4 regions of the Streptomyces sp. NPDC102467 genome follow, and region 1 is predicted to be linked to each of the others. Evidence: riboswitches for the same ligand, from Rfam matches in the RefSeq annotation. Region 1 holds a riboswitch; each other region holds the start of a gene.

Region 1 (5,353 bases):
GGAAGAGAGCGGTCGGGGCGTTGCCGATGGCGACGACGGCGCCGTCGAGCCGCTCCCGCCACAACTCCAGCGCGGCGGCGCTGCGCGTGGTCCCCAACTCGGCTGCCAGCGCGGGCACTTCGGGCTCATTGAGGGTACAGATCACCTCGTTGTCGGCGGGCAGCCGCTTACGGGTGACGCCGCTGGCGACCATCCGCGCGTCACAGAGGATCGGCGCACCCCCGCGCAGAGCGGCGCGGGCCTTCGCCACGACCCCGGCCGAGTGGCCGATGTCCTGTACGAGATCCACCTGGCCGCAGGCGTGGATCATGCGGACCGCCGCCTGGGCGACGTCGGCGGGCAGCGCCGCGAGTCCGGCTGCCGCCTCGGTGCGGATGGTGGCAAAGGACTCGCGGTAGATGGCCGCGCCGTCCTTCTCGTAGTCATACACGGGTTCGGCTCTCTCAAGTGGGTTGCGAGGTAGGGGGGTTGGTGACGACATACGTGCCGTCGGGGCGTGCCACGACATCCACGTACGGCCCGACGGGGTGCCCGCAGCGGCGCTCGCAGCCGGACCAGTAGGTGGGCAGGAGCGGATGCCGGGCGCCCGCGTCGGCGCGCACGTCGGCGTGCGCCTTGGCGCAGCCGGGGCGCCCGATGCAAGCCCCTGTGCGGGTCCAGGGTGAATCAGGGTCGGTCACGAGCCCGGTGCGTGTCAGCTCTTCGGCCTGGGCCGGTGTGGCGCCGGGTATCACGATGGACCGCCAGGGCGTGAGCCGCAGTTCCCTGGCCGGGAGGTGGGCGATCAGGTCGGTCAGGGCGGCCCATTGAGCACCGGTGATCGCCCCGAGGCGGGCGGTTATGCATGCCCCCGGCATTTCAGCGGACGGCCCGGAAAAATCAGCCTCTCCGGCGTTTGAGGAGCGGGGTCCGGGGCGGAGCCCCGTGGCTTGTGCGCCGTCGCCGATGGCGGATCGATGGACACGTGCGGGAGCGTCGTCGCTGGTCGCGCAGTTCCCCGCGCCCCTGAAGGGGCTGGGCTCGCTGCCCATCGCAGGCGCGCCCCCGACGGGGCTGCACTCGATCCCGGTCGCAGAGAGCGCATCGGCAACCAGCGAGGCCAACTCGGCCACAGGCAAGCCCAGTTCGCGGACCCGCCACACCCGTCGGCCCGAGACATCACGCGCGGCGGCGACGAAAACCTCGGCCGCGACGACCGCGGCCCGCGCCGCGTCCTCGTACCGGACAACGAATTCCGCGGCCCCGACAGAAAGCGCCGCCCCGCCCCCGGCGAGCCCCCGCAGCAGAATGTCAGGCGCCAGCCCCGCCACATCCCCCCGCCCGTCATCGAGCGCGAAAAGAAACCGCCCGGACAACTCCGGAGTGACAGAACTCGCACAGAGCGCCGCATCCAACCCGGTCAACCACCCGCGCACATCGACGACCCCGAGACCGTCGAGCCCCGACATCGGCGAAGCCACCACGTTCCGGACCCGTTCATGCGCGGCGGACGGCAGCAGCCCGACCCGGCCGAGCACCTCCGCCAACTCCCCGCCGCACCCCTCCCGCAACCCGCGCAACTGCACGTTGCCCCGCGAGGTGAGATGCAGCGTCCCGTCCCCGAGCCGCCCGGCCGCACCGGCCAGGGCCCGCGCCTGCGCCACGTCGAGGACCCCGCCGGGGATCCGGACCCGCGCCAGGAACCCGTCGTCCGCCGCGTGCAGCCGCAGCGCACCGGGGCAGGCGTCACCCGGGGACGTTCCGGGCGTACCGGGATCGTTGGGTAGGGGGGAGGCGGGCATGCGACGGAGCATACCCATCGGCTGTGACGGGCATCCCGCCCCAGGTCACGCCCCCGCCCCGTACGATGAACCGCGGCGGTCCCGTCCGGCCCGCCACCTTCGCCAGCGACGGCGACAGGGGAGGAAGCCGGTGCGATTCCGGCGCGGTCCCGCCACTGTGAGCCCTCTCATAGAGAAGAGGGTGAGCCAGGAACTCCCGCCGTCAGAACCCACCCGGGGCGCGGACACCCCGAGGAAGGCCAGACGACGCATGCCCCAGCAGCCCTCGCACCCCGCGCAGCCGCAGCCCCAGCCCTCGCAGCTCCTGCTCCTGTCGACGTCCGACACCGACCTGCTCAGCGCCCGCGCGGCGAACGCCGCCAACGCCGCTTCCGCCACGAGCGCCGCTTCTGCCACGAGTGCCGCATCCGCCGCGAGTGCCGCCGACGCCCCGGTCACGTACCGTTTCGCGAACCCCTCCCGCCTCGACGTCGAGACCGAGCTTCCCGCGCTCCTCGACGGCGTCGCCCTCGTCGTCGTACGGCTCCTCGGCGGGGTCCGCGCCTGGCAGGACGGCATCGACCGGCTGACCGCCGCCGGGGTCCCGCTGGTGGTGCTCAGCGGTGAACAGGCGCCGGACGCCCAGCTGATGGCGGCCTCCACCGTCCCGGTCGGTATCGCGGCCGAGGCCCACAAGTACCTGGCGCACGGCGGCCCGGCCAACCTCGCCCAGCTCGCGAACTTCCTCTCCGACACGGTGCTGCTGACCGGCCACGGCTTCGAGGCCCCGGCCCCCGCGCCGACCTGGGGCCCGCTGGACCGCACTCCTTCGCGGGCCGACGGCCCGACGGTCGCCGTGCTCTACTACCGCGCCCACCACATGAGCGGCAACACGGCCTTCGTACACACCCTGTGCGACGAGATCGAGCGCGCAGGAGCCCGCCCTCTCCCCCTCTACGTGGCCTCGCTCCGTGCCCCCGAACCGGAGTTGATCGAAGCCCTGCGCCCCGTCGGCGCGATCGTGACGACGGTCCTCGCGGCCGGCGGCACACGTCCAGCCGAGGCGAGCGCCGGCGGCGACGACGAGTCGTGGGACGCGGGCGCCCTCACCCACCTCGACGTCCCGATCCTCCAGGCCCTGTGCCTGACCTCGTCCCGCGCGGACTGGGCGGAGAACGACGAGGGCGTCTCGCCGCTCGACGCCGCGAGCCAGATCGCCGTGCCGGAGTTCGACGGGCGTCTCATCACCGTCCCGTTCTCCTTCAAGGAGATCGACGAGGACGGGCTCCCCGCGTACGTCGCCGATGCCGAGCGCGCCGCCCGCGTCGCCGGGATCGCCGTGCGCCACGCCCGCCTGAGGCACATCCCCGCCGCGGACAAGAAGCTGGCGCTCGTGCTGTCCGCGTACCCCACCAAGCACTCCCGTATCGGCAACGCGGTCGGCCTGGACACCCCCGCCTCCGCGATCGTCCTGCTCAAGCGGCTCATCGCCGAGGGGTACGACTTCGGGGACCCGGCCGACATCCCTGGTCTCGCCTCCGGTGACGGCGACGAGCTGATCCGCGCGCTCATCGACGCGGGCGGCCACGACCAGGAGTGGCTGACCGAGGAGCAGCTCGCGCGCAACCCCGTGCGCATCCCGGCCGCCGACTACAAGCGTTGGTACGTGACGCTGCCCGAGGAACTGCGGACGAGTGTCGAGCGGCACTGGGGCCCGCCGCCCGGCGAGATGTTCCTCGACCGCTCCCGCAACCCCGAGGGCGACATCGTGCTCGCCGCCCTGCGCCGCGGCAACCTGCTGATCCTCATCCAGCCGCCGCGCGGCTTCGGCGAGAACCCGATCGCGATCTACCACGACCCCGATCTGCCGCCCTCGCACCACTACTTGGCGGCGTACCGCTGGATCGCGGCGTCGGCGGACGACGCCGGTTTCGGCGCGGACGCGATGATCCACCTCGGCAAGCACGGCAACCTGGAATGGCTGCCCGGCAAGAACGCGGGCCTCTCCGCCGCCTGCGCGCCGGACGCCGCACTCGGGGACCTGCCGCTCGTCTACCCCTTCCTCGTCAACGACCCGGGCGAGGGCACGCAGGCCAAGCGCCGCGTGCACGCCACGCTCATCGACCACCTGGTGCCGCCGATGGCGCGCGCCGAGAGCTACGGCGACATCGCCCGCCTCGAACAGCTCCTGGACGAGCACGCCCAGATCGCCGCCATGGACCCGGCGAAGCTCCCCGCGATCCGCGCGCAGATCTGGACCCTCATCCAGGCCGCGAAGCTCGACCACGACCTGGGGGTCGAGGACCGGCCCGAGGACGAAGGCTTCGACGAGTTCATCATGCATCTCGACGGCTGGCTCTGTGAGATCAAGGACGCCCAGATCCGCGACGGCCTGCACGTCCTGGGCCAGGCCCCGGCCGGCGGGGACCGCGTCAACCTCGTCCTCGCCATCCTGCGGGCCCGCCAGATCTGGGGCGGCAACCAGGCCCTGCCCGGCCTGCGCGAGGCGTTGGGCCTGGACGAGTCGGCGGCGACCCGCACGGCGGCGGACCAGGCGGAGGAAACGGCCCGCGCCCTGGTGGAAGCCATGGAGGCGGCGAACTGGGATCCGGCCCAGGTGGGTACCACCTTGGGCAATCTGCCGCCTGGGGCGGCAGGGTGCACAAGGCGGCAGGACCCGGGTGCGGAGGAAACGGGCCCCGAGGACAACCCCGTTCACCAGATCCTCGACTTCGCGGCCCGCGAGGTGGTCCCGCGCCTCGACGCGACCACCGCCGAACTCGACAACTCCGTACGCGCGTTGGAGGGCCGCTTCGTCCCGGCGGGCCCGTCCGGTTCCCCGCTCCGCGGCCTGGTCAACGTCCTCCCGACGGGCCGCAACTTCTACTCCGTCGACCCCAAGGCCGTCCCCTCCCGCCTCGCCTGGGAGACGGGCCAGGCCCTGGCCGACTCCCTCATCGAGCGCTACCGCACCGACAACAACGGCGACTACCCCACCTCCGTCGGCCTCTCCCTCTGGGGCACAAGTGCCATGCGCACAGCGGGAGATGACATCGCGGAGGCCCTCGCCCTCCTCGGTGTCCGCCCGGTCTGGGACGACGCCTCACGCCGAGTGACGGGCCTGGAGGCAATCCCGTACGAGGAACTGAACCGCCCCCGCATCGACGTCACCCTGCGCATCTCGGGCTTCTTCCGTGACGCGTTCCCGCACACCATCGGCCTCCTCGACGACGCGGTCCGCCTCGCCGCCTCCCTCGACGAACCGGCCGAGCACAACCACGTCCGCGCCCACACGCAGGCCGACCTCGCGGAGCACGGCGACGAACGCCGCGCCACCACCCGCATCTTCGGCTCGCGCCCCGGCACGTACGGCGCGGGCATCCTCCAGCTGATCGACTCCAAGGACTGGCGCACCGACGCGGACCTCGCCGAGGTCTACACGGTCTGGGGCGGCTACGCGTACGGTCGCGACCTGGACGGGAAGTCGGCCCGCACGGAGATGGAGACGGCGTACAAGCGCATCGCGGTCGCGGCCAAGAACACCGACACCCGCGAGCACGACATCGCCGACTCGGACGACTACTTCCAGTACC
Region 2 (5,353 bases), on a different contig from region 1:
CGGGCCGATGCCCGCATGACCGACCTGCTCGCCGACTCGCTGATGATCGTCGAGATGGCCATCACGCTCCAGGACGAACTGGGCGTCAGCGCCACCGAGGACGAGCTGAGCGAGCTCACCTTCGCCGAGTTCTCCGCCCGCGTCGACGCGCGCCGCGCCGGATGAGGCGGGACACCAGCGTCGCGGTGACCGGCCTCGGCCTGGTCACCGCGGCAGGCCCGGACACCGAGAGCACCTGGGCCGCGGTCCGTGACGGCCGCGCGACGGCCCGCCCCGACCCCGAACTGCGGGACCTGCCCGTCTCGCTGAGCTGCCGCGTCGACGCCGTGGAGGAGCTGCGCCCACGGCTGCCCGGCGCCGCGCACCTCGATCCCGGCGCCCGCATGGGCCTGGCCGCCGTCGCCCAGGCCCTGGACGCGGCCAAGCTCGACCCCACCGCGTGGGACCCGACCCGCGTCGCCGTGGTCACCGGGTGCTCCGTGGGCGGGGAGAACACGCTGCGGGCTGCCGCGTCACGCCTTGCCACCGACGGCCCGAGGAGCGTCTCCCCCTACTTCCTGACCGGCTATATGTCCAACATGGTGTGTGCCGCCATCGCCCTGCACCTCGGTGTGACCGGGCCGGCCCTGAACGTCGCGACCGCGTGCGCCTCGGGGACCACCGCGATCGGTACGGCCCGCGATCTGCTCGCCTCGGGACAGTGCGACATCGCCGTGGTCTGCGGCGCCGACGCTGCCGTCACCCCCCTCATCGTGACGGGCTTCGCCCAGCTGCGCGCACTCTCCGACCAGCGCTCCCGCCCGTTCGACGCGGCCCGCGACGGCTTCGTCATCGCCGAGGGCGCGGGCGCCCTGGTCCTGGAGCGGCCCGAGTACGCGGCCGCCCGCTCGGCCCCCCGCCTCGCCCGGCTCATCGGCTACGGGGCGAGCACCGACGCCCACCACCTGGTGGCCCCGCACCCCGAGGGGCGCCACGCGGAGCGGGCCCTGCGCGCGGCGCTCGCCGAGGCGGGGGTCTCCCCGGGCGACGTCGACCACGTCAACGCGCACGGCACGTCCACCCCGCGTGGCGACGCGATGGAGGCGGCGGTCCTGGCCCGCGTCTTCCCGCACCGGCCGCCGGTCACCTCCGCCAAGGGCGCGCTGGGCCACACGCTCGGCGCGGCCGGCACGATCGAGGCCGCGCTGACGATCCTGGCGCTCCGCGCGGACCTGGTCCCGCCCACGGCCGGGCTGACCGACCCCGACCCGGCCCTCGACATCGACGCGGTCTCCGGCACCGCCCGGCCCGTCCCCTCGACCGTGGCCGTCAGCAACTCCTTCGGCTTCGGCGGCCACAACGCGGTGGTGGTCCTGGCCCGCGACTGAGCCCCGGGATCGGAGGCTCGTCGAGCTGCCCCCGGCTGTCAGTGACCTGAAAAACAGCAGTCACCACACATGCCACCGGTCGGCGCGCGGTAGAGGAGGCAGCAGCTGCGCCGCCGGAACGTCAGATCCGGGCCCGAGATGGTGCCCGTCCCCGCGAGGCGTCCCGTACCGAGCAGATCGCGGGTGAGGGGGACCAGTACCGGGCGCACCTCGGGGCGGGCCCTCAGCAGCACGGCCGCGGACCCGACGAGCGCGGACGCGACGTTCCCGTCCAGGAGGCGCGGCGCGACTTTCACGCTCAGCGTCCTCTCCAGCACCGCGAGGGGCGCCGCCAGTTGTTCGTACACCGCGTCGGCCAGGCGCGGCGGCGGGTCGACCGGGCGCCCTTCGAGAGGTTCCCGCAGCCGTACCGCCGAGCTGTCGTCGAGCCACTCCAGGCCGCTCAGGTCGGGCACGATCCCATGCAGCACCGCGCATGCCAGCAGCGGTGACCACAGACGGGCCGAGAGCCCCAGGTGTGCGATGGACGTGCCGACGCGCGCCTCGCCCGTCGCGAAACGGCGGTTCACCTCGCGGGCCCGCTCGGCGAAGCCGTCCGCGAACGCCGCGGCCGTCCCCTTCCCGGCCATGCCGACCACGGTGGGCAGGACGAAGAACCCGCCGAGACCGGCCACGTCCCGGAGCGCGTCACGCACCGCCGCAGGAGTCGGCCTCACTCGGTTCTCCCTCGCGGAAAACCCCTCACGAGGCCGTGACACGCCGGGGAGAAGTGATGACGTACAGGTCGAGGATCGCGGGCATCGGCGCCACTCCGGGGCCGCCCGCCCGCACCCAGGTGACGATGTCCTCGGTCGCGTCGGGGTCGTTGACGAGGCCGAGCCACACGGGCCGTGCTCCGCCGGCGCGTCCCGCGGCCGACGGCTGCACCACAACGACGTTCGCCTGCTCGCACACGTCCAGGCACTCGGTGACCCGTACGGGGACCGCGGACCGCAACCGCGCCGTCTGCGCCGCGTGGTCGCCCGGCACCTTCACCGTGCCGCAGCAGCAGTCCCGGCACACCACCACCCGGCTCGGGGTCCCTGCCACCGCGTCCTCCCCCGGCGCAGCACCCGTCGGCATTCCTGCCATGCCCCACTCCCTCTCACCGGGGAGATCCGCCCCGGTACGCGTTGAGGAGGCGACAGCGTGAGTCTCCTGGCTCTCGGTTCACCGCCGGCCCCGGCCGATCCGCCCGCGGTCGCGGACAGTGGCCTGTCGGGATCGACGCACCGATCACAGTGGCGGGACCGCGCCGGAATCACACCGGCTTCCTCTGTCCGCCATCGCCCAAATCGTCGGCCATCCTCTCACGCGCTTCCGATCGAGCACGGCCCGCCGGGACATCGCGGCCGCAGCCTGGCGTGCGCGTCTTCGCTGTCAGGCGGGGCCGGCCGTTCTCGACGCAGGCGGGCACGGGCCCGTGCCAACGCGCCCACCGGCTTACCTCACCGATCAGGCCCCGCCGGGTGCTCCGCACGCGGCCTGCGCAGATACTGACGTGGGACGCATCAGTTGCCCACGTCACATGGAGGTACCCGTGAAAATGTTGATCAATGTGGCCGAGACCGTCGTCGCCGACGCCCTGCGCGGGATGGCCGCCGCCCACCCCGAGTTGACCGTCGACGTCGACAACCGGGTGATCCTGCGCCGGGACGCGCCGGTTGCCGGGAAGGTGGCGCTGGTGTCGGGCGGCGGCTCCGGGCACGAGCCGCTGCACGGGGGTTTCGTGGGGCCGGGGATGCTGTCCGCGGCCTGTCCCGGTGAGGTGTTCACCTCGCCGGTGCCCGATCAGATGGTGCGGGCCGCCGCCGCGGTGGACAGCGGGGCGGGCGTGTTGTTCATCGTGAAGAACTACACCGGTGACGTGCTCAACTTCGACATGGCCGCCGAACTCGCCGAGGACGAGGGCATCCAGGTCGCCAAGGTACTGGTGAACGACGATGTCGCGGTGGTCGACAGCCTGTACACGGCCGGACGGCGCGGGACCGGCGCGACGCTCTTCGTGGAGAAGATCGCGGGGGCCGCGGCCGAGGAGGGGCAGCCGCTGGAGCGGGTCGAAGCGCTCGCCCGGCAGGTCAATGAGAGCGCGCGCAGTTTCGGGGTGGCGCTGAGCGCGTGCAGCACGCCCGCGAAGGGGTCGCCGACCTTCGATCTGCCCCCTGGTGAGCTGGAGTTGGGCATCGGCATCCACGGCGAGCCGGGCCGCGAGCGGCGTCCGATGATGACATCGAGGGAGATCGCCGATTTCGCCGTCGACGCCGTCCTGGAAGACCTGAACCCGACAAGTCCCGTACTCGCCCTGGTCAATGGGATGGGAGCGACCCCCCTGCTGGAGCTGTACGGGTTCAACGCCGAGGTGCAGCGGGTGCTCGGTGAGCGCGGGGTGCCCGTCGCCCGCACCCTCGTCGGCAACTACGTGACGTCCCTCGACATGGCCGGTGCGTCTGTCACGCTGTGCCAGGTGGACGAGGAGCTGCTGCGCCTGTGGGACGCGCCGGTCAGTACGGCCGGTCTCCGCTGGGGCATGTGACGGACGGCGCCCCCGTGCCCCTCGTCAACGTATCTACCACGCAAGGAGATCATGTGCTCGACGCCGACTTCTTCCGACGCTGGATGGCGGCGACCGCGGCTGCGGTGGACCGCGAGGCCGCCCGGCTCACCGAACTCGACTCGCCGATCGGCGACGCCGACCACGGCAGCAATCTGCAGCGCGGTTTCACCGCGGTGCGGGCCACCCTCGACAAGGACGCGCCCGAGACACCGGGGACCGTACTCACGCTCGCCGGACGGCAGTTGATCTCGACGGTGGGCGGCGCGTCGGGGCCGTTGTACGGGACGTTGCTGCGGCGCACCGGCAAAGCGCTGGGCGATGCCGCGCAGGTGAGCGAAGCGGAGCTGGCGCAGGCGCTGCGCGTCGGGGTGGACGCCGTGGCCACGCTCGGCGGGGCCGCGCCCGGTGACAAGACGATGCTGGACGCGCTGATCCCGGCGGTGGACGCGCTGGACGGCGGGGACTTCGCCGCGGCGCGGTCCGCGGCGGAGCACGGCGCGGAGGCGACGACCCCGCTCCAGGCCCGCAAGGGCCGGGCCAGTTATCTGGGTGAGCGCAGCATCGGGCACCAGGATCCCGGCGCCACGTCGTCGGCGCTGCTGATCGGCGCGCTGGCCGAGGCCGCGGAGGGCACCTCGTGACCGCCCCCGACAAGGCGGTCGGCGTCGTGCTCGTGTCGCACAGCCGGGACGTCGCCGAATCCGTGGCGCGACTCGCCGCCGGGCTCGCCGGAGGCGGAGCCACCGCTCCCGTGGCCGCGGCGGGCGGCACGGAGGACGGCGGCTTCGGTACGAGTGCGGAGCGGATCTCGGCGGCTGCCGCGGAGGTCGATCGCGGCTCGGGCGTCGCGGTCCTGGTCGACCTCGGCAGTGCGGTCCTGACCGTGAAGGCGCTGCTCGCCGAGGGCGACGAACTCCCCGACGGCACACGCCTGGTGGACGCCCCGTTCCTGGAGGGCGCGGTCGCCGCCGTGGTCTCCGCCTCGGCGGGGGCGGACCTGGACGCGGTCGTGGCAGCGGCGTCGGAGGCGTACACGTACCACAAGGAGTGAGAGCCGGCCCCTGAGAGCCTGTCTTTGAACGGCTCGGCGGTCAGTCGGCGCGGCGGAGGAGTTTGCGCGCCGCCGTCCGACCGGCCTCGGCGGCCGCCCGGTGGCTCTCGATGGGGCGGGCGGTCGCGCCGGGGAAGAGGATGTACGTCACCTCACCGGCGGCGCCGCCGCGCACCGGGTCCGGATCGATGCCGAGGCCGCGCGCGGCGGCGTACGACGCCTCGCCGATCAGGCCGCTCGGCCCGCTGTCACCCACGACGGCGTACAGGACCTTGTTCCGGTGGACGAGCGCCGCGACGGTGCCGCCGCGGATGCCGGAGCGGGCCGGGCTCCAGATGCGGC
Region 3 (5,353 bases), on a different contig from region 1:
CGTGGGCTCGTCGAGCAGCAGCTCGCGCGGCTCCTGGGCCAGGGCGCGGGCGATCTGCGCCCGCTGGCGCTCACCGCCCGACAGGGTGTGCCACCGGCGGTGCGCCCGGCTCGTGAGGCCGCTGCGCTCCAGGGCGTCACGGACCGCGGCCTCGTCCGCGGCGGAGGCGGGCGTCCAGGCCCCGCGGTGCGGGATCCGGCCCAGCCGTACGATGTCGGCGACCGTCAACTCGACCTGGGTGTCGGCCTGTTGATGCACCAGGGCGATACGCCGGGCGGCCACCTTGCGGGGCACCGCGGAGAGCGGGTCGCCGTCCAGCGTGACGACTCCGGCCGCCGGGGCGAGCACTCCGGCCAGCAGGCGCAGCAGCGTCGACTTGCCCGAGCCGTTCGGGCCGAGCACCCCGGTGACGGTGCCCGCCCGTGGCGTCAGGCTCACCCCGTCGAGCACGAGGGCGCCGAGGGCGCCGCCGGGCGACCAGGACACCCGGTCCGCGTGCAGGCCCGCGCTCACCGGACGGCCCGGCCGCGGTAGAGGACGAGCACGAACGCGGGCACGCCGATCAGCGACGTCACCACCCCCACCGGAACCTCCTGCGGTTCGAGGACCGTACGGGCGAGGGTGTCGACCCACACCAGGAACACCGCGCCGGCCAACGCCGTGACCGGGAGCAGTCGGGTGTGGCCCGGACCCACCAGGGCGCGTGCCGCGTGCGGCAGTACGAGTCCGACGAAGCCGATCGCCCCTGCCGCACTCACCAGCGCCGCCGTCAGCAGGGCCGTCACACAGAGCAGGACGAGCCGGGTGCGGGCCACATGCACGCCGAGCGCGGCCGCCGCCTCCTGGCCGAAGGCGAACGCGTCCAGGGTCCGGCCGTACCCGAGGCACACCGCGAGCGCCACCACGAGCACCGCGAGACACAGCCACACCTCGCTCCAGCCGACCCCGCCGAGCGAGCCGAGCAGCCAGAACAGGACGCCGCGCGTCGTCTCCGCGTCGGCCGCGGTCAGCACCACGAACGACGTCAGCGACGAGAACAGCTGCATCGCGGCGACCCCGCAGAGCACCACGCGGTCCGTGGTGCCGCCCAGCGTGTGGCTGAGCAGCAGCACGAGCGCGAACGAGCAGAGGGCGCCGAGGAACGCCCCGCCCGACACCGAGAGGGCGCCGCCGCCGAGGCCGAGGACCACCACGAGGACGGCCCCGGTCGACGCCCCCGAGGAGACGCCGAGCACGAACGGATCCGCGAGGGGATTGCGCAGCAGCGCCTGCAGCACCGTGCCGCACACCGCGAGCCCCGCCCCGCAGACCGCGGCGAGCAGGGTGCGGGGCAGTCGCAGGTTCCAGACGATGCCGTCCCGGATCGGAGACAGGTCCGACGAGCCCCAGCCGAGCCGGGCGCCGACCGCCGTCCACACGTCGCCGACGCCGATGTGAGCGGGACCGATGGTGATGGCCACGGCGACCGACACACACAGCGCGGCGACGGCCATGGCCCAGTGGACGGCGGGGCGGACAGCGCTCACTTGGCCAGGCCGAACGAGCGCAGCGCGGTGGCCACCTTCTCCACGCCGTCCACGGTGCGGATCGTCGGGTTCAGATCCTGGCCGTTCAGCAGCACGTACCGCTTTTCGCGGACGGCGGTCATCTTCTTGGTGACCGGGTCGGACTCCAGGAACTTGATCTTCTGCGCGGCGGACTCCGCGGACTGCGAGCGGCGGGTCAGATCGCCGATGACGAGGACGTCGGGATCGCGGTCCGCGACGGTCTCCCAGTTGATCTGCGGCCACTCCTCGTGCGTGTCGTCGAAGACGTTGCGCAGGCCGAGTTCCTTGGTGACGATGCCGGGCGCGCCGCAACAGCCCGCCATGTAGGGCGAGTCGGAGTTCGCGAACCAGTACAGGACGCTCACGTTCTGGGCATCGACCTTCGAAGTGGCCGTACTGACACGGGACTTCAGATCGGCGATGAGCTTCTGGCCGCGCTCCCGCACATCGAAGATCCGGGCCAGATCGCGTATCTCGCCGTAGACCGTGTCCATGGTCAGCGCGCTGGTGCGCACACCGTCCCCGTCGCCGCTGTTGTCCTTGCCCGCGCAGTCGGTGGGGGAGAGGTAGGTGGGCACGCCGAGCTTCTCGAACTGCTCGCGCGGCGCCACCCCGCCCTTGCCGAGGGTGTACGTGAACGAGGCGGCGGCGAAGTCCGGTTCGGTGTCCAGGACCTTCTCGAACGACGGGTAGCGGTCGGCGAGCCGCGGCACCTTCGCGTTCGCCTTCTCCAGCCCCTTCAGGACGGGATCCGTCCACGTCGCGGTCCCCACCATCCGGTCGGCGAGGCCGAGCGAGAGCATGATCTCCGCCGATCCCTGGTCCAGGGCGACAGCACGGCGCGGGGCGTGTGCGACCCGCACCTTCGCGCCGCAGTTGTCGAGGGTGACAGCGGAATCGGAGCCGCCCGTGCGGTCCTCCGCGTCGGCGGATTCCGCGCCGCCGCAGGCCGTGAGCAACAGTGCGCTCGCCAACAGCGGTGCGCAACGGCGGACTTGACGTGCGAAAGGCACGGAACTTCCTCTGCGTCCAGGGCCCATACGCGGAGCCGGCCTACGGTTCACCCCCGGCCGCGTGTCGGCCGCGGAGGCTGCCAGCAGGTCTTCGGACTCGGGATCGTCCAGGCGGAGCGCCTTCCCGCACCGATGGACCGGCCCAGTGGCAGTGGCTCCGCCCGTCACCCTCACCGCTGCGCGTCAGCTCCGGATTTCCACCGGATTCCCTGACCCGTGCACGTAGAAGAACGTACAGAGGTTTGACTGGCTTTCGGACGGTATCACGGGCCTGACCTGCACACCCGGGCCCTTCTCGATGAGCAGGTCTCGGGCTGGATCTCCTCGACCGTCTCGCCGTTCGCGCGACGGCGGAGCAGGGTGTGCGGCATGTCGTCGGTGAAGACCGGCGGTCGGCCGTCTCTTGCCGGTTCGGCAAGAAGAGGGGCATCGCTGACAAGGGCGCGACGCCCCATGCGGTGTCCGGTTGGCCTCAGGCCGGCGTGCCCCCGTGGACGCGCTGGTGGTGGCGCCACGGTTCGTGGCGCGCGGCGAGATCCTGTCCGGCCTGGGAGCCGACCCGGTGGAGCACCCCATGGGTGTGGGCACCTATGTCCCTTGCGAGCCGGGCGGTGCGACCGAGGCTCCCGGGGTGTATGTGGCGGGCGACGTCACCGATCTGATGGGCGGTCTGCCCGCGGTGCCTCCGTTCGGTGTGGCGACGGCCGCTGCGATCGACGCCGACCTGGTGAACGCCGACGAGGCAGTGGCCCGCCGCCGGTCCGCCCAGGTCTTCGGCGCGGCCGGTGAGGCGCTCGTGTGCGAGCGGGTCCTGGGCGATCGTCGGCACGGCCTGGACGCGGTGCTGCCCCCCGAATCCGGCCGGCGACGGGGGCATGGCGCCCGGGGGCGTCAGGAAGTGGGGCGGGCGCGCAGATGGGCGCGTTCGCCCTGCTTGCCGAAGATGACCAGCAACTCCACCGGCTGGTCGTTGTCGGAGCCCAGACAGTGCGGCACGTGGGTGTCGAATTCCGCGACTTCCCCCGGCGCCATGACCAGGACGCGGTCGCCGAGGTGAAGGCGGAACCTGCCGTTGAGGACGTAGATCCATTCATAGCCCTCGTGCGTCCGGAGCTCGGGCTCGCCGACGCTGGGGCTGATGACGAGCTTGTGCGCGTGCATGCCGCCCGGCCTGCGGGTCAGCGGCACGTACGTCATGCCGTCGCGCGTGACGGGGCGCAGGTGAAGGCGCGGATCGCCCGTCGCCGGTGCGCCGACGAGCTCGTCGAGCGGGACGTTGTAGGCCTGGGCCAGGGGCAGCAGGAGTTCCAGGTTGGGCTTGCGGCCTCCGCCCTCCAGGCGGGAGAGCGTGCTCTCCGAGATCCCGGTGAGTTCGGCCAGCGCGGCCAGCGTGATGGCGTGCCGGTGGCGCAGATCCCGCAGTCGGGGTCCGACACCGGCCAGCACGTTCTCGAATGCGTCCATGCACCGCATCTTGCTGAAACGGCATGACGGATTGCAACCTTTTGGGGCCTGGGCGCACTCTCCTGGCGACGTGAGCCACGCACCTTGTAGCTCACCGAGGCAATCCCGCCCCTCATCGCTCAGGAGAGCTGCCGATGTCTACTCCCGCTCGCACCGCCGGGAAGGTCCCGGATGCGGATGCGCCGGATCCGCGCCGGTGGATGGCGCTGATCGTCGCGTCGGTCGCCACCCTCATGGTCGTGCTCGATGTATCCATCGTGAACATCGCGCTGCCGCAGGCGCAGAGCGACCTCACGATGGGCGACGCGAACCGCCAGTGGATGATCACCGCCTACGCACTCGCCTTCGGAGGACTGCTGCTCCTCGGCGGGCGCGTCGCCGACTTCGCCGGACGCAAGCGCATCCTCACCATCGGGCTGCTGGGCTTCGCAGCGGCCTCCATGCTCGGCGGCCTGGCACCCGACCCGGGCACCCTGTTCACCGCACGCGCCCTGCAAGGCGCCTTCGCCGCCCTCCTGGCACCCGCGGCGCTCTCCCTCATCACCGTCGCCTTCACCGACCCCAAAGAACGCGCCAAGGCATTCGGGATCTTCGGCGCGTTCCAGGGCGGCGGAGGAGCCGTCGGGCTTCTCCTGGGCGGCGTCCTCACCGAGTACGCGGGCTGGCGCTGGTGCATGTACATCAACGTCCCCATCGCCCTGACCGTCGCTGTCGCCGCCCGCCGCTTCGTCAGGGAGAGCCGCGCCGTGGGCGACCGGCACTATGACCTTCCCGGCGCTTTGCTGGTGACCGGCGGGCTGGTCGCCCTCGTCTACGGCTTCACCCAGGCCGCCGACGGCGGAGGCTGGACAGCTCCCGCCACCGTGATCCTCCTGGCGGCCGCCGTCCTGCTGCTGACCGCGTTCGTGCTCGTGGAACGCCGCACCACCCACCCCCTGCTGCCGCTGCGGGTAGTCATGGAGCGCAACCGTGCCGGAGTGTTCCTGGCCAACCTCCTCATCGGCGCCGGCATGTTCGGCATGAACCTCTTCATGACGTACTTCCTCCAGGTCAACCTCCACTACACCCCGCTGCAGGCCGGCATCGCCTTCCTGCCGTTCAGTGCCGGGATCATCGCGACCACCACACTCGGTGCGCCTCTCGTCACCCGCTTCGGCCCCAAGCTCCCGATGGTCGCCGGCACCGCCCTGGCCACCGCGGGACTGCTGTGGCTCACCCGCCTGGACAGCGCCTCCGGCTACACCGGAGAGGTCCTGCCGACCCAGCTCCTCGTGAGTGTGGGCGTGGGCCTGTTCTTCCTCGCGGGCCCCAACGTCGCGCTGTCCGGCG
Region 4 (5,353 bases), on a different contig from region 1:
CACGTCGAAGGCGAAGCTCATGTGCATCGTCTCGTCACGGAAGACCCAGTTGGTGCCGGTCGCCAGGCCGTGCAGCAGGCCCCGCGAGCGGAACCAGTAGACGTAGGCGAAGGCACCGTAGAAGAACAGGCCCTCGATGCACGCCGCGAAGCAGATCAGGTTGAGCAGGAAGCGGCGGCGGTCCGCCTTGGTCTCCAGGCGGTCCAGCTTCTCGACCGAGTCCATCCACTTGAAGCAGAACTCGGCCTTCTCGCGGATGGACGCGATGTTCTCGACCGCCGCGAACGCCGCCGTCCGGTCCTCCGGGTCGGGCAGATAGGTGTCGAGCAGCGTCAAGTAGAACTGGACGTGCACGGCCTCCTCGAAGAGCTGGCGCGAGAGGTAGAGGCGCGCCTCGGGGGAGTTGATGTGCTTGTAGAGCGTGAGCACCAGGTTGTTGGAGACGATCGAGTCGCCCGTCGCGAAGAACGCGACGAGCCGGCCGATCATGTGCTGCTCGCCCGGCGACAGCTTCGCGAGGTCGGTGACGTCCGAGTGGAGATCGACCTCCTCGACGGTCCAGGTGTTCTTGATCGCGTCCCGGTAGCGCTCGTAGAAGTCCGGGTAGCGCATGGGACGCAGGGTCAGTTCGAAGCCCGGGTCGAGCAGGTTCTTCTCGGTCTTCTCAGGTGCGGTGGTCATTACTGGCAGGCCTCGCAGGACTCGGGGTTTTCCAGGGAGCAGGCGACCGCGTCGGTCTCGGGCACGGTCTGCGCGGGGACGGTGCTGCGGCCCGCCGCCCGTGCGATGCGCGTCGCGGGGCGCGAGCGCAGGTAGTACGTCGTCTTCAGGCCCGACTTCCAGGCGTACGCGTACATCGAGGAGAGCTTGCCGATGGTCGGCGTCTCCAGGAACAGGTTGAGGGACTGGGCCTGGTCGAGGAACGGGGTGCGCGCCGCCGCCATGTCGATGAGGCCGCGCTGCGGGATCTCCCACGCCGTGCGGTACAGGTCACGGACGTCGTCCGGGATCCAGGTGAAGCCCTGCACGGAGCCGTTGGACTCGCGCAGCGCCTCCCGGGTCTGCGCGTCCCACACGCCGAGCCGCTTCAGCTCGTCGACCAGGTAGGCGTTGACCTGGAGGAACTCGCCGGACAGCGTCTCGCGCTTGAACAGGTTGGAGACCTGCGGCTCGATGCACTCGTAGACACCCGCGATGGACGCGATGGTGGCGGTCGGCGCGATGGCAAGCAGCAGCGAGTTGCGCATGCCGACGGCGGCGATACGTTCCCGCAGCGCGGCCCACCGCTCCGGCCAGGTCACCTGGGCGTCGGCGTAGTGGTCGGGGTGCAGGACACCGCGCGCGGTGCGGGTCTTCTCCCAGGCGGGCAGCGGGCCGTTGCGCTCGGCGAGGTCGGCCGATGCCTCGTACGCGGCGAGCATGATGCGCTCCTGGATCCGCGTCGAGAGCGCCTTGGCGCGCGGCGAGTCGAAGGGCAGGCGCAGCTTGAAGAAGACGTCCTGCAGACCCATCGCGCCGAGGCCGACCGGGCGCCAGCGGGCGTTGGAGCGGCCCGCCTGCTCGGTCGGGTAGAAGTTGATGTCGACGACGCGGTCGAGGAACGTGACGGCGGTGCGGACGGTCTCGTCGAGCCGCTCCCAGTCGATGGCCTGCGCGTCGGCGTCCACGAAGGAGCCCAGGTTCACGGAACCCAGGTTGCAGACGGCCGTCTCGCCGTCGTCCGTGACCTCCAGGATCTCGGTGCACAGGTTCGAGGAGTGGACCGTGTGGCCGGGCTCCGCGGTCTGGTTGGCGGTGCGGTTCGCGGCATCCTTGAACGTCATCCAGCCGTTGCCGGTCTGCGCGAGCGTGCGCATCATGCGGCCGTACAGGTCCCGGGCGGGGATGGTCTTGAGGGCTCTGCCCTCGGCCTCCGCCTTCTTGTACGCGGCCTCGAACTCGGCGCCCCACAGGTCGACCAGCTCCGGCACGTCGGCCGGGGAGAACAGCGACCAGTCGGCACCGTCGGCGACCCGGCGCATGAACTCGTCGGGGATCCAGTGCGCGAGGTTCAGGTTGTGGGTGCGGCGCGCGTCCTCACCGGTGTTGTCGCGCAGCTCAAGGAACTCCTCGATGTCGGAGTGCCACGTCTCCAGATAGACGGCGGCCGCGCCCTTGCGGCGGCCGCCCTGGTTCACGGCGGCGACCGACGCGTCGAGGGTCTTCAGGAACGGCACGATGCCGTTGGAGTGCCCGTTCGTGCCGCGGATCAGCGAACCCCGGCTGCGGATGCGGGAGTACGAGAGCCCGATGCCGCCGGCGTGCTTGGAGAGCCGGGCCACCTGGTGGTAGCGGTCGTAGATCGAGTCGAGCTCGTCCAGCGGGGAGTCGAGCAGATAGCAGCTCGACATCTGCGGGTGCCGGGTGCCCGAGTTGAAGAGGGTGGGGGAGGAGGGCAGGTAGTCGAGGCGGCTCATCAGGCCGTACAGCGCGGCGACTTCGTCGAGGGCGCGGGCGCTGTCGTCCTCGGCGAGACCCGACGCGACGCGCAGCATGAAGTGCTGCGGGGTCTCGATGACGCGGCGGGTGATCGGGTGGCGCAGCAGGTAGCGGCTGTGCAGGGTGCGCAGGCCGAAGTAGCCGAAGCGGTCGTCGGCCTCGGTGTCGATGAGCGCGTCGAGCCGCGCGGCGTGGACGCGGACGAACTCGGCGGTGCGGTCGGCGATCAGGCCCTCGCGGTGGCCGACGGCGACGGAGCCGGTGAAGGAGGTCACGCCCTGCGAGGCGGCCTCGGCGGCGATGGAGAGCGTGAGGAGACGGGCGGCGAGCCGGGAGTAGACGGGGTCCTCGGAGATCAGCCCGGCCGCGGCCTCGGTGGCGAGTTCGCGCAGCTCGGCCTCGTCGGCGCGGGTGCTGCGGCCGCGCAGCGCGGCGGCGGCGACCCGGCCGGGGTCGGCGCCCGGGAGGTCGGCAGTCAGCTCGGTCAGGGTGCGCAGCAGCGCGGTGCCCGGAGCGTCTTGCGGTGCGGCTGAGACCGGTGCGGCTGAGACCGGTTCGGCGGGCGGCGCGATGGTCACGTGGAGGCTCTCCCTCGCTCGGCACGGGGCCTGCGGGGAAGGAGTGGCTCCGGCGCGCACGGGGCGCCGTCGTCACCGGCCCATTCCGCGAGGCCCGGACGTCGTCTACACCCGGGCCGGACGGCTCGGGTGTGCTGCGGCAGGTCCTCGGACTCACGCGGGCGCCGTTATGCGCGCTTACGTTCACCGTTGCGGGACAGTTCCGGATTTGCACCGGATTCCCCTGCGGCTGCAGCGAAAGCGAGCATACATGTTGTGCCGGGCCGACGTGGCAGGCCCATATCTTGTGTCGGCCCGGCTTCAACAGTTACTCAGACGGTCGCGGGCCGCTTCAGCAACGTAGCCACGAAATCCTCGGTGAAGTTGCGCGGGCCGACGCCCACGGCGACCCGGCCGCGATGCTTGGTGCGGGCGTTCACCAGCGGCGACTCCGTGTAGTACTCGCGCGGGTAGTCGGAGTCGTACGGAATGAACACCGTCTTGCCCCGGGTCAGTTCGCTCGCGCACTCCACCGCGACGGTGCCCTCGGCGGCGGTGATGAACGACTCGTCCGCGCACACGCCGACGGCGAGCGGGTCGTGCAGCGGGGAGCCCCCGGTCTCCTCGTAGGCGCCGAGGTAGAAGCGCATCAGGCGGGCCGTCAGCTCCATGCCGGGTCCCGCCGCCTCCAGCGTGGCGAGCTCCGCGGGCCCGAACCGCCAGCCGTGCGTCGCGTCGAGCCCGACCATCGTGTACGGGATGCCGGAGGAGACGACCAGGTCCGCCGCGTCGGGGTCCGCCCACGCGTTGAACTCGGCGACGGGCGTGATGTTCCCGGGGATCTCGGCGGCCCCGCCCATGAAGACGAGCCGCTTCACGCGCCGCGCGAAGTCCGGGTCCTCGCTCAGGGCGAGCGCCACATTGGTGAGCGGGCCCGTCGCGCACACCGTCAGCTCGCCCTCGTACTCGCGCGAGAGCCTGAGCAGCGCCTGCGCCGAGGACTCGGTGTGCTCGGGCACGGTCGAGTCGGGCAGCTGCTCGGCGCCGAGTCCCGTGGAGCCGTGGAACTCGCCGGCGGCCGAGTACGGCAGGCGGGTCAGCGGGCGGCCCGCACCCCGGTGCACGGTGATGTCGCCGTCGATGCCGAAGGCGCGGGCGAGCGCGCGCCCGTTGCGGAAGGTCTGCGCGGCGGGCACGTTGCCGCCGACGGTCGTGTAGGCCTTGAGGTCCCACAGCCCGGTGCCGAGCAGGTATTGCAGTGCGACGGCGTCGTCGATGCCGGGGTCGCTGTCGAGCACGATGGGGGCGGTCGCCTGCGGCGAGTCGGGCACGGTTCCTCCGGGGCAGATGGTGCGGATGGTGCTGGTTCGCGACGTGGTGCCGGGTCACGATAGAGGGACGGGCCCCTCCCCGAGGGGAGAGGCCCGTCCATCGAGAAGAAGTGACGGGTGCTAGTGGCCGCCCGCTCCGACGGTGGGCAGCTCCACCTGTACGCCCTTGTCGCCGGCGTCTGCGGTGTAGTCCGAGGGCGACGTCTCGTCGACGCCCTCCGGGGCCTTCACGGCCTTCAGGACGAAGGTCAGGACGACGGTCACGATCACGTTCATCACGAACGCCGTCAGGCCGATGTAGCCGATCTGGCCGATGCCGGGGATCTCGTCCGAGGACCCGCCGAAGTGCTTCTGCGTCGGCGAGGCCACCCCGTACGCGGCGAGCGTGCCGTAGACCATGCCGACCGCCCATCCGGCGAGCAGCGCCCACCGGTGGAACCAGCGCGTGAACAGGCCGCCCACCAGCGCCGGCATGGTCTGCAGGATCCAGATCCCGCCGAGCAGCTGGAAGTTGATGGCGACGGTCTTGTCCATGGTCAGGACGAAGGCGAGCGCGCCGACCTTCACGAGCAGCGACACGAGCTTGGAGACCTTGGTCTCCTGCGCCGGGGTCGCGTCGGGCTTGATGAAGTCCTTGTAGATGTTGCGCGTGAACAGGTTCGCCGCGGCGATGGACATGATGGCCGCCGGGACCAGCGCGCCGATGCCGATGGCGGCGAAGGCGACACCCGTGAACCAGTCGGGGAACATGGTCTCGAAGAGCTGCGGGATCGCCAACTGCCCGTTCTGCACCTTGATCCCGGCCGCGATCGCCATGAACCCGAGCAGCGCGAGCAGGCCCAGCATGAGCGAGTACAGCGGCAGGATCGTGGTGTTGCGGCGGATCACGTTACGGCTCTTGGACGACAGGGTCGCCGTGATCGAGTGCGGGTACATGAACAGCGCGAGGGCCGAGCCGAGCGCGAGTGTCGCGTAGGTCCACGTGCC

Evidence for each region. A riboswitch is a leader RNA that binds a small molecule or an ion and turns the genes downstream of it on or off. The one in region 1 is predicted to bind cobalamin.
Region 2: linked by a shared signal. The riboswitch ahead of ACIREE_RS04740 ((2Fe-2S) ferredoxin domain-containing protein) and the one ahead of cobN (cobaltochelatase subunit CobN) in region 1 are both predicted to bind cobalamin.
Region 3: linked by a shared signal. The riboswitch ahead of ACIREE_RS30055 (ABC transporter substrate-binding protein) and the one ahead of cobN (cobaltochelatase subunit CobN) in region 1 are both predicted to bind cobalamin.
Region 4: linked by a shared signal. The riboswitch ahead of ACIREE_RS02160 (ribonucleoside-diphosphate reductase subunit alpha) and the one ahead of cobN (cobaltochelatase subunit CobN) in region 1 are both predicted to bind cobalamin.

The regions. Positions count from the first base shown of each region.
Region 1 is NZ_JBIWKA010000008.1:423,034-428,386, forward strand. Features, by position in the region: gene ACIREE_RS19595 (precorrin-8X methylmutase) at 1-430, opposite strand, end outside; gene ACIREE_RS19600 (cobalamin biosynthesis protein CobG) at 444-1,781, opposite strand; cobalamin riboswitch at 1,841-2,000, shown strand; gene cobN (cobaltochelatase subunit CobN) at 2,032-5,353, shown strand, end outside.
Region 2 is NZ_JBIWKA010000002.1:338,620-343,972, forward strand. Features, by position in the region: gene ACIREE_RS04725 (acyl carrier protein) at 1-165, shown strand, start outside; gene ACIREE_RS04730 (beta-ketoacyl-[acyl-carrier-protein] synthase family protein) at 162-1,367, shown strand; gene ACIREE_RS04735 ((2Fe-2S)-binding protein) at 1,406-2,083, opposite strand; gene ACIREE_RS04740 ((2Fe-2S) ferredoxin domain-containing protein) at 2,109-2,489, opposite strand; cobalamin riboswitch at 2,558-2,684, opposite strand; gene dhaK (dihydroxyacetone kinase subunit DhaK) at 2,947-3,939, shown strand; gene dhaL (dihydroxyacetone kinase subunit DhaL) at 3,993-4,601, shown strand; gene ACIREE_RS04755 (PTS-dependent dihydroxyacetone kinase phosphotransferase subunit DhaM) at 4,598-5,011, shown strand; gene ACIREE_RS04760 (glycoside hydrolase family 75 protein) at 5,052-5,353, opposite strand, start outside.
Region 3 is NZ_JBIWKA010000015.1:196,728-202,080, reverse strand. Features, by position in the region: gene ACIREE_RS30065 (ABC transporter ATP-binding protein) at 1-513, opposite strand, end outside; gene ACIREE_RS30060 (FecCD family ABC transporter permease) at 510-1,493, opposite strand; gene ACIREE_RS30055 (ABC transporter substrate-binding protein) at 1,523-2,587, opposite strand; cobalamin riboswitch at 2,625-2,815, opposite strand; gene ACIREE_RS30050 (hypothetical protein) at 3,033-3,437, opposite strand; gene ACIREE_RS30045 (helix-turn-helix domain-containing protein) at 3,452-4,024, opposite strand; gene ACIREE_RS30040 (MFS transporter) at 4,159-5,353, shown strand, end outside.
Region 4 is NZ_JBIWKA010000001.1:482,636-487,988, forward strand. Features, by position in the region: gene ACIREE_RS02155 (ribonucleotide-diphosphate reductase subunit beta) at 1-681, opposite strand, end outside; gene ACIREE_RS02160 (ribonucleoside-diphosphate reductase subunit alpha) at 681-3,056, opposite strand; cobalamin riboswitch at 3,177-3,311, opposite strand; gene ACIREE_RS02165 (nucleoside hydrolase) at 3,368-4,366, opposite strand; gene mctP (monocarboxylate uptake permease MctP) at 4,487-5,353, opposite strand, start outside.